3 regions of the Neobacillus sp. NPDC093127 genome follow, and region 2 is predicted to be linked to each of the others. Evidence: riboswitches for the same ligand, from Rfam matches in the RefSeq annotation. Region 2 holds a riboswitch; each other region holds the start of a gene.
The links. Region 2 has a riboswitch for thiamine pyrophosphate ahead of thiM (hydroxyethylthiazole kinase). Riboswitches for the same ligand answer to the same signal wherever they lie in the genome.
Positions count from the first base shown of each region.

Region 1: another riboswitch for thiamine pyrophosphate. It lies ahead of ACIQCO_RS24330 (ABC transporter substrate-binding protein); the one in region 2 lies ahead of thiM (hydroxyethylthiazole kinase).
Region 3: another riboswitch for thiamine pyrophosphate. It lies ahead of thiT (energy-coupled thiamine transporter ThiT); the one in region 2 lies ahead of thiM (hydroxyethylthiazole kinase).

Region 1 is NZ_JBIVOP010000025.1:60,873-64,152, forward strand. Features, by position in the region: gene ACIQCO_RS24320 (GNAT family N-acetyltransferase) at 1-264, shown strand, start outside; partial or broken gene ACIQCO_RS24325 (methylated-DNA--[protein]-cysteine S-methyltransferase) at 735-1,215, opposite strand; TPP riboswitch at 1,512-1,621, shown strand; gene ACIQCO_RS24330 (ABC transporter substrate-binding protein) at 1,695-2,690, shown strand; gene ACIQCO_RS24335 (thiamine-binding protein) at 2,703-2,993, shown strand; gene ACIQCO_RS24340 (ABC transporter permease) at 2,993-3,280, shown strand, end outside.
Region 2 is NZ_JBIVOP010000013.1:87,833-91,112, reverse strand. Features, by position in the region: gene ACIQCO_RS17750 (glycosyltransferase family 4 protein) at 1-202, shown strand, start outside; gene ACIQCO_RS17745 (HipA family kinase) at 202-984, shown strand; gene ACIQCO_RS17740 (glutaredoxin family protein) at 1,260-1,499, shown strand; TPP riboswitch at 1,726-1,834, shown strand; gene thiM (hydroxyethylthiazole kinase) at 1,913-2,731, shown strand; gene thiD (bifunctional hydroxymethylpyrimidine kinase/phosphomethylpyrimidine kinase) at 2,733-3,280, shown strand, end outside.
Region 3 is NZ_JBIVOP010000006.1:198,704-201,983, forward strand. Features, by position in the region: gene feoB (ferrous iron transport protein B) at 1-845, opposite strand, end outside; gene ACIQCO_RS10960 (FeoA family protein) at 845-1,069, opposite strand; gene thiT (energy-coupled thiamine transporter ThiT) at 1,231-1,818, opposite strand; TPP riboswitch at 1,940-2,047, opposite strand; gene ACIQCO_RS10970 (histidine kinase N-terminal domain-containing protein) at 2,254-3,280, shown strand, end outside.

The DNA.
Region 1 (3,280 bases), on a different contig from region 2:
ACCTATTATACTGTTGACAATGATGTCATTACTTCCTGTGTGTCAACAACAGCGGAAAATTCGATGTCGGCGATGATTGTAGGCGTCTGTACTCGAAAGGAATATCGCCGTAAGGGCCTGGCAACTGGAATCATGCAAAAGTTATTTAAGGATGTCCTTGACGAAGGTAAAACACTTTGTCTTTTTTATGATAATCCTGCAGCAGGCCGTATTTATAAGCGATTTGGCTTTAAGGATATCGGAATGTGGACAATGCATCGCTAATGAGCAATGGGACGAGATGCTTATCGAACAAACAACCCAGGGCTGTTTAAAGTTCAGTAGGTAGGTCACACCTTAAGATTTAATGGGCATATTTTAATATCTGCAATCATATATTTATAAAACATTTTCACTAGAAAGGGGAATCATTACCTGTGGATTATTGCATTTCTTGTGGAAAGGAATTATCAATTATGGAGCGGAATCGAACTGAATGCTGGGAGTGTAGAGATACGACAGCAGAAGCATATGCTGAAGAGGATTAATTAGTTCATTGTATTGTTATAATTCACGAGAAAAGATAACGCTTAATTCATTTCATATTGAACCCCCTCGTAAATAGGGCTGTCAAAAAATTAGTAGATAGGCTCATCTTCATCACAATCGGCAGGGGAACCGGGAGACTCCTGAGGGGACTCCTGCAGGCTGTACTTCCTTAGGAACTACAGCCTGCGTGCTTTTTTTCTGCTAACTTAGATACTTTTGAACGTTTTTTCATGTTTAAGCAGCCATTCCTTTCGCCACAATCCACCAGCATATCCGGTTAATTTCATTTGAACCAATAATCCGATGACATGGAATCACGATACTTAACTTGTTTTTTCCATTTGCACTGCCAACTGCCCTAATGGCCTTTTCATTTCCAATCGAAACAGCAATATCTTTGTAGGATCCCGTTTCAGCATAGGCTATTTCCGTTAACGCGTTCCACACTGTTTTTTGAAAGTTTGTTCCTTCAAAGTTGTAGGGGAATGTAAATTCCTGACGCACCCCTTTAAAATATTCATCCAATTGTTCAAAACACTCCACTAATACTTTAGGAGTCTCGACCTGCTTACTATTTTCTGCTAGCTCCCTCTCAGAGAACATAATTGAACAAACTCCCTCGGCTGTCCCCACTATCTCAATTACTCCAATTGGTGATTCATAATCTAATTTATGTAGTTGCTCCATATAAAAACCTCCATATCATTTAACCAAGTCTCGATGAGCCTTAAATTATATTTTTCATTTCTTTAGCTAAATCGTTTCATTCCTATTTCTCTTAGCTTATTACAATTTGTTATTACAGGTAAAGATAATATATTAAGTGGGGCACTTATATTCAACGTAATTGTTAATAACGACTTCATTTCCAGCTTTTTAATATAATAATTTCTTCGTTTCACTCCTTTCTAACAAATTTCCATTTTTTGCACTGTTCAAAATAAAGGTTTCTGTTATAATGTGTTTGGAATAAAATTTAATAGCTAGAATTGTAGGGGGACCGGTGTTGCCGGTTGAGATAGCATCCTTAAGATGCTGACTCTTAGAACCTGATCTGGTTGAGACCAGCGGAGGGAACATATTCTTAAACAAATAAAATTGTTTGCTTATATGCGCCCTGGGTTCTCCCCTAGGGCGCTTTTATTATGTACATAGGAGGAATAGGAATGAAGAAGTGGTTAATCGCAATATGTTCATTATTCATGATTGCGGGCTGTAGCAATTCGAATTCAGCATCAGAATCGAAAGAGAAAGACAAACAATCTCTGAAAAAGGTATCTGTCGTACTAGATTGGACACCAAACACAAATCATACCGGTTTATATGTGGCAAAAGAAAAAGGCTATTTTAAAGATGAAGGATTAGATGTAGACATCATTATGCCAGGTGATGCTGGAGCAGATCAGCTTGTCGCTTCAGGTAAATCAGAGTTTGGCGTAAGCTATCAGGAATCGATCACACAAGCACGCATACAAGGGGTTCCACTTGTTTCCATCGCAGCCGTTATTCAACATAATACATCTGGTTTTGCCTCACCAACTTCAAAAAACATTGTTTCACCAAAGGACTTTGCAGGTAAAACATATGGTGGCTGGGGCTCACCTGTTGAAAAATCAGTTATTTCTTCCTTAATGAAAAAAGAAAATGCCAATGTAAATAAAGTTTCGATTGTCAATATGGGAGATACTGATTTCTTTACAGCAGTGAAACGAGACATCGATTTCGCTTGGATTTATTATGCCTGGACTGGTGTTGAGGCAGAGTTACGTGGAGAAAAGCTCAATATGGTATACCTAACAGACTACTCTGATAAGCTCGATTATTACACACCAGTGCTCGCAACGAATGAAAACATGATAAAAGAAAACCCAGATACAGTAAAAGCTTTTGTAAAAGCTGCTTCCAAAGGGTATGAATTTGCAATTAAACATCCAGCCGATGCTGCCGATATTTTAATTAAGGCAGTGCCCGACCTGGATCCAAAGCTTGTTAAAAAAAGTCAAGAATGGCTTGCCACTAAATATCAAGATGATGCACCAAGATGGGGCGAGCAAAAACAAAAAGTATGGGAAAATTATGCTACATGGATGTTTGACAATGGACTTCTTGAGAAAAAGCTTGTTGCTAATAAAGCATTTACAAATAAATTTTTACCACAATAAGGGGGAAATGAAATGACAAATTCACTGATCAGTATTCAAATCATTCCAAAAACAAAAAATGGCGAAAGTGTTATTCCTTATGTAGATGAAGCAATCCGAGTGATTCAAGAGTCAGGTGTAAAATTCGAGGTCCATCCTCTTGAAACCACAATGGAGGGCGATTTACAGCAATTAATGCAGGTGATCACGAAAATGAATGATCGCATGATTGAGATGGGCAGCAGTAACGTTATCTCCCAAATAAAAGTATTGTACCAGCCATCAGGCATCTCCATGGATCAGCTTACGGAGAAATATAGATAATGATGAAAATCATAGCGAAAGGGTGGAGACCGTTATTGGTTCTCCTCCTTTTATTCATTGGTTGGGAAACAGTTGCGATTAAATCTGGAGTTCCGGATTGGCTTTTACCCACTCCGACAAAAATATTTTACGAGGGTTTCGATGGCTGGTCTAACTTTTTCCCAGATTTATTATCAACGATCAAGTTATCCTTACTCGGCTTTGCATTAGGTTTAGTAATCGGGTTACTTACAGCTATTCTATTGCACTTACTCCCGTTCATTCGGGAATCGATTTATCCGTTGCTA
Region 2 (3,280 bases):
TCGAGGACAAAATGTCGAGGATGCTGTCAATCAAATTTATGGTATTATCAACGAACCAGAAATCCATCAACAAATGTCACAGGCTGCCATTCAAAGGGTGGAAGAGATGTTCGCGATTCAAGTGGTAGCGGAACAATATATTCGCTTATTGCAAAAATTAGTCAAGGCGGATACTCTTGGTCATGACGAGGTGAAGCCTTAATGATCGAACCCCTTACTTATCTTAGGAAACTAGAAGGAAAATCGAATGCTCATTTAATCACTTTTAGTGATGGTAAAGACTATGTCGTGAAATATTTTCAGCCTGGTTTTGAAAAATCATTACCAAATGAATGGGTCGGATATGGCTTAGGAAGATACCTTGGACTCCCGATTCCCTTTGCGAAAATAATCGAAATTCCACCAGAATTCTCTGCACAAGTGCCAGAGCTTAGTGAGATGAGCCTTGCACAACATCAATTTGCTTCGTTGTATATTCCCAATTGTTTGGATGGACATCAGGTTTCCAATGTTAGCCAGATTATCAATCACCAGACGTTAGCAGGAATCATTCTATTAGATTACTGGCTTTGTAATCGGGACCGCACGAGGAAGAACATTCTTTTGCGAGAAGAAACCGCGAATTCTTATCGGTTAGCGATTATTGACCAGGCCGAAATTTTCGGATCCTATAGCTGGAATCAATTTGATCTAGAAACTCTCCCGACTGAATTGCTAAAAAGTACAACCCATCAAATAATGGCTTCCTTTATTGAGGATGAGACACAATTTATCGAGCAATTGGAGTTAATTCAAACCATTCCCATTTTATTAATAGAGGAAATCGTTGAAGTAATCCCTGATGACTGGAATGTGTCAAAGGATGAAAAAAAGGCGATGGTCACTGCCCTAGTGACAAGACGTAAAAGAATACTGCCGGATTTAATGAATAAATTTATCAAAAAAATATACCAGCCCATACATGAAAACTGCCAAAACGGTTAAAAGAAGGGGTGTCAGGCACCACAAAAAGACACTTTCGGCAAAATGTCCACCCCAGGTGGACATTTTGGTTTTTTTTGTAATTTATTCGAGTGATCCTCGAGAATTTGATGTGATTTGTTTCTTTTGTACTGCTAATATAGTATTTTATTGGTCATCGTTTATAATGTAAATATTGCTTGGGAAAGCGCAAGAACTGACAATTATCGAGTTAAGGAGTGGCATTCCCAATTTCCTGCATAACATACGAAAAACTTAGAAAGAGTGGAAAATGAAAAATGAAAAAACAGGTTATCGTTTATACGACAAATGACTGCATAGAATGCGATATGGTCAAAAAAGTACTAACACAGGAAGGGATTCCATTTGAAACCAGAAACGTGTTTGCCAATTCTCAATATCAAAAGGAAGTGGAGAAACTTGGTTTTATGGGTGTCCCAGTTACAGTGGTTGATCATCGTGCGGTTAAGGGGTTTACAAATGAACTAAAAGAGCTTATGGATTTCGCGAAAAGCTAAAAAAGGAAATGGATATATAGCTAAAGGATGAAACTTAATATGATGAAATAGGTTTCTAATCAAGGCGACTGCATGAACAAAGACGATTTTAAAAATAAACGGTTCGAAAATGTTAGTTTTATCCTGCAATGTTTTTAAGCTTTTTCCCAAAAGAGCTTAATCATTGGAATAATTTCCTTTACATCCAATTTATTTAGCGCTAATATGAACATAATTTAATATGTGATGTATCTACTAGGGGTGCCCTGTATTCAGGCTGAGAGAAAACGTTTAGTTTTTAACCCTTCGGACCTGATCTGGGTAATACCAGCGTAGGAAAGTAGTCGAGTGAAGTGATTTTATTCTCATGCTTACTAACCAGGTCCTTTTTGGGGGATCTGGTTTTTTTATTTTTAAAAAAGGGAGAGATTAAAATGGAAAAAATCAAATTATCTGAGACTTTACAAAAAGTAAGAAAGGTAAACCCGCTTGTCCATAACATAACAAATGTTGTCGTCACGAATTTTACGGCAAATGGGCTTCTTGCCCTCGGTGCATCACCAGTCATGGCCAACGCCATCGAAGAGGCAGCAGATATGGCACAGATTGCTAGTTCACTAGTTTTGAATATTGGAACGTTAAACCCACAGTCGGTGGAGGCAATGATCCTGGCTGGAAATGCCGCTAATAAGCACGATATTCCAGTCATTTTTGACCCGGTTGGCGCGGGTGCTACCAGGTATCGAACCGAAACCGCACAAAAAATCATGAACGAAGTCAATGTTTCAGTGATTAGAGGGAATGGGGCCGAAATCGCCAATGTTGTTGGCGAGGATTGGGAAATTAAGGGCGTTGATGCAGGAGATGCAAAAGGGAACCTCCTTGATCTCGCCACCACCGCTGCCCAAAAATTAAATTGTGTCGTCGTCGTAACCGGAAAGGAGGATGTCGTGTCAGACGGGGAAACGACATATACAGTTGCCAATGGACACCCGATTTTGACAAAAGTAACAGGTACCGGCTGCCTATTAACTTCTGTAATTGGAGCTTTTGCGGGAGTGGAAAAGGATCTGCTCACGGCATCTGTAGCTGCTCTAGCTTACTATGGCATTGCGGCGGAACAGGCAGCCGAGAAAACAGCGGAGCTGGGGCCGGGCAGTTTCCAAATCGAATTTTTAAATCAATTGTCATTGGTTTCGGGAGATGAAGTTAATTTATATGCTTTATTTAATAAAATGAGCGGAGGAATGTAATATGAAAAAGGCATTAACAATTGCGGGTTCCGATTCGGGCGGCGGGGCTGGGATTCAGGCTGATTTGAAAACATTTCAAGAATTAGAGGTTTACGGCATGTCGGCTTTAACTGCTATCACGGCCCAAAATACATTGGGAGTTCATGCGGTATATCCGATGACGGTTGAGGCAGTTGCCAAACAGATTGAGGCCATCGGGGAGGATATCGGTGCAGACGCGGTGAAAACAGGAATGCTTTTTAGCGCAGAAATCATCGAGGCCGTTTCGGAACAACTCGTAAAATATCAATGGGAGAACGTGGTTGTTGACCCTGTGATGATTGCAAAAGGCGGTGCCTCCTTGCTCCAGCAGGAAGCCATTTTTTCTATGAAAAAGAATTTATTGCCGCTGGCTAAAGTGGTGACTCCGAATATTCCTGAGGCGGAAGTGCTGACTGGCATGGTGATTCGGACATATGGTGATAAGAAGGAGGCAGCCAAACGACTTTATGAAATAGGTGTGAAAAATATCGTTATTAAAGGCGGTCATGATGAAAATAAATCTGAATC
Region 3 (3,280 bases), on a different contig from region 2:
CCAATATAGCGATTAGTTACGATGCTGTCAATTTTTTCTGAGAGCGGGATATCCGAATTACTTTTTTTAGCTACTTCAGCAACGATCATCTCAATGACTTCTTTTCTTTTTAAATAGATGAAGTTTGCTATTGATTTACTCTCATAAAGTTTCTGAAGTTGTAATTCTAAATGTGCGGTAATTGCCTCAAGCTTTTCGGCGTCTGCAATACTATTAACATAGTCTTTAACATAGTCATTTCCTTCAAAATACTGAATCGCCAGAAAACGCGCAGAATGATTAGTTTTTCCGCTTATTTCAGCAGTCAACAAAGTGATTGCTTCCTCAACCTCTTTTCCATAATAAACGAGGTTCTTTTTCGTTGGCTGAATCGATTTTGTGGCGATGACATCGACGAGCTTATCACAGCCCTTTCCACTTCTTGCCACGACTGGGACGACCGGTACACCAAGAACTTCCGATAACTTAGAAGCGTCAATATGAATTCCACGCTTATTAGCCACATCGATCATATTTAGACCAATAAGAGCTGGCTTTTCAAATTCAAGTAATTGCAGGGTTAAATGTAAATTTCGTTCTAATTGTGAAGCATCCAATATATTTAACAGGCGGTCAACAGATTCATTCAAGAAAAAGGAAGTAACCACCCCTTCATCTTTTGATAACGGATTAAGAGTGTATACACCTGGTAAATCGATTAAATGGCCAATATTATTTTTGAAAACGCCAACTTTCTTTTCAACGGTTACACCGCTCCAGTTACCGACATACTCATAGGAACCTGTTAGATTATTAAACAAGGAAGTTTTCCCAGTATTGGGGTTTCCGATAAGCGCGATTTCCATTATATTCTCTCCACTTCAATCTGTACTGCTTCCCGGCGGCGGATGCCGACACATTGTCCGCAGGATTCAATCATAATCGGGCCGCCAAATGGCATGACACATTTCACGCACACTTCTGAGCCTTCTGTTATCCCTAAATCTAGTAAACGTCTTTGTACCAGGTGACCAACATGAGAAATGTCAATAATCTTTCCCTTATCTCCTGCTTTTAACGATCCAAACATGTATATCACCCTTATCTATGTTAATTGAGAATGATTATCTTTCTAAATGTATTTTAACACTTTTTTAGGGTAATAAGCATAGTAAATTTGACAATTGTTCGAAAAGTTTTCAAAAAAAAAAGGAAGCGAGAATATTTCTCTTCCTTTTTTTTTATTTATATTTAATTTTTTCCAAGGATTACTCTCTTTGGTACTGCACCGATGACGAGAATCACGATAATGGCACTAATCACAAAGCTTGGGAGCATATATGTTCCATTATAACCTAGAGAGTAAATCATAACCGGTTGTCCTTTTGGAGCATATTCCCCGAAAAAGACAGCACCGGCAATAACATGACAAAGATAACGCAATAAACTTCCTACAAATGCCCCTATTACTACATAGGTCATCCACTTCCCCTTATTTCCTTCATCATAGGATTTCTTAATTTTTCCGGCCACTAAACCGGCTAACCCCACAACTGTAAAGGCAATAAAATAGTCGAGAATCCCCTGAACAATGAAATAAATTTTCCCGAATCCAAGGACTACTTGGAGAAGCCCAAGTAAGAATCCCGTTAATAATCCGCCACGTATTCCCCAGCGATAGGCCATGAGAAAAATCGGCACCATAGCAATCGAAATAGACCCGCCCTGCGGCCAAATTTTTAATGAAAGCAGCTCGGCGGCAAAATCCAATAAAAAGGCAAGTGCTGAAAAAACAGCCACCTCGGCGATAAATAGTGTGTTACTTCTCTTTTTGTTCACTCCTGTTTCCCCCTATTAAACGTTTTGGATTCGTTTGATATCTTCCTTAAACAAGATGGTGCCCCTAAATTTAAACGAAAAAAAAAGCAATGAGACATAAGGAATTGTCTGCATTGCTTTACGATCCGGCAAACCACATCCCTACGCTAGTGTTAACTAACAGGTTCATAGGGTCAGAACTCTCAACGTTCACTCTCAGCCGCCTAAAGCAGCCCCCCCTGTGGAAATATTCAATTGATTCCCTATCGAATATACTATTGATTTAGCGCCTTTACAAGGAAAATATTCCACCCATGTTGAAAACCTATGATTTTATTTATCAAATCAGATTTATCTAACTAATATTGGGAAATTTTTTTTATTTCAATTAATAAAGGATTTTACTAATAATAAGCGAATTATCTTTGTAATCATGTTTGGACAGAGGGGGTTAATATGTTTATAGATGAACAAACCGATTTAATTGCCTTTTTTGCTAAAAATAAAGAGAATTTATTAATAGAATGGGGTAATTCAACTGTTATTTCTAAAGGGGACCCTTATTTAGGTGAAATTCAGGAAAATGCTAAAGCCCTTCTTAACGTAGTATTAACAATGCATCAGATGAATGAACAGGAAATCTTAACGATGCTTGAAAATCTTGCAAAAAAAATTTCACATGAAAGAGTAATGGCTAATATTAACATTGGTGATTTTGTTTATAATGTCAATTTAGGCAGAACGGTTTTATACAGCTATTTAAGTAAAACGGGTATTCCTTGGCCGGAACTGCAGGAATCAATGAATAAAATTAATTTCTGCTTCGATAAATTTCTTTATTTTGCCGTTTCTTTTTATACAGAGGCCAAAAACAAAATCATTGAAGAAAAAACTATGTTCATTGATTCAACCCATCAGGATCGGTTAACACTCCTTGGACAAATGACATCAAGTTTCATTCATGAATTTAGGAACCCGCTTACATCTGTTCAGGGATTTATTCAATTACTAAAAGCAGATTATCCAAATATGAAGTATTTAGAAATTATTTCGAGCGAGCTGGATCAGCTAAATTTTCGTATCTCCCAGTTCCTGCTTTTATCGAAAAAAGAATTAATCGGCAAAGAAAAATCTGATTTCAATATGAATAAGCTTATTGATGAAGTACTAAACTTTCTCTATCCAAGTATTCTTGATGGTAAAGTTAAAATAAATAAGGATTTATGTGAAGATATTACACTAAATGGTTATGCTGACGAAATTAGACAGGTCTTTATAAATATCATTTTTAATGCCATTGATGTCTTTAATCATCATGAGCATGAGCACCCAACAATAAATATTGTTAGCTTTTTAAAAGATAATCAGCACATCACAATCGATATTTCTAATAATGGACCGATGATTCCGGCAGAATTGCAGGAAACCATTTTTGAGCCATTTTTTACGACCAAAAAACTTGGCACAGGGCTTGGCTTGTTTG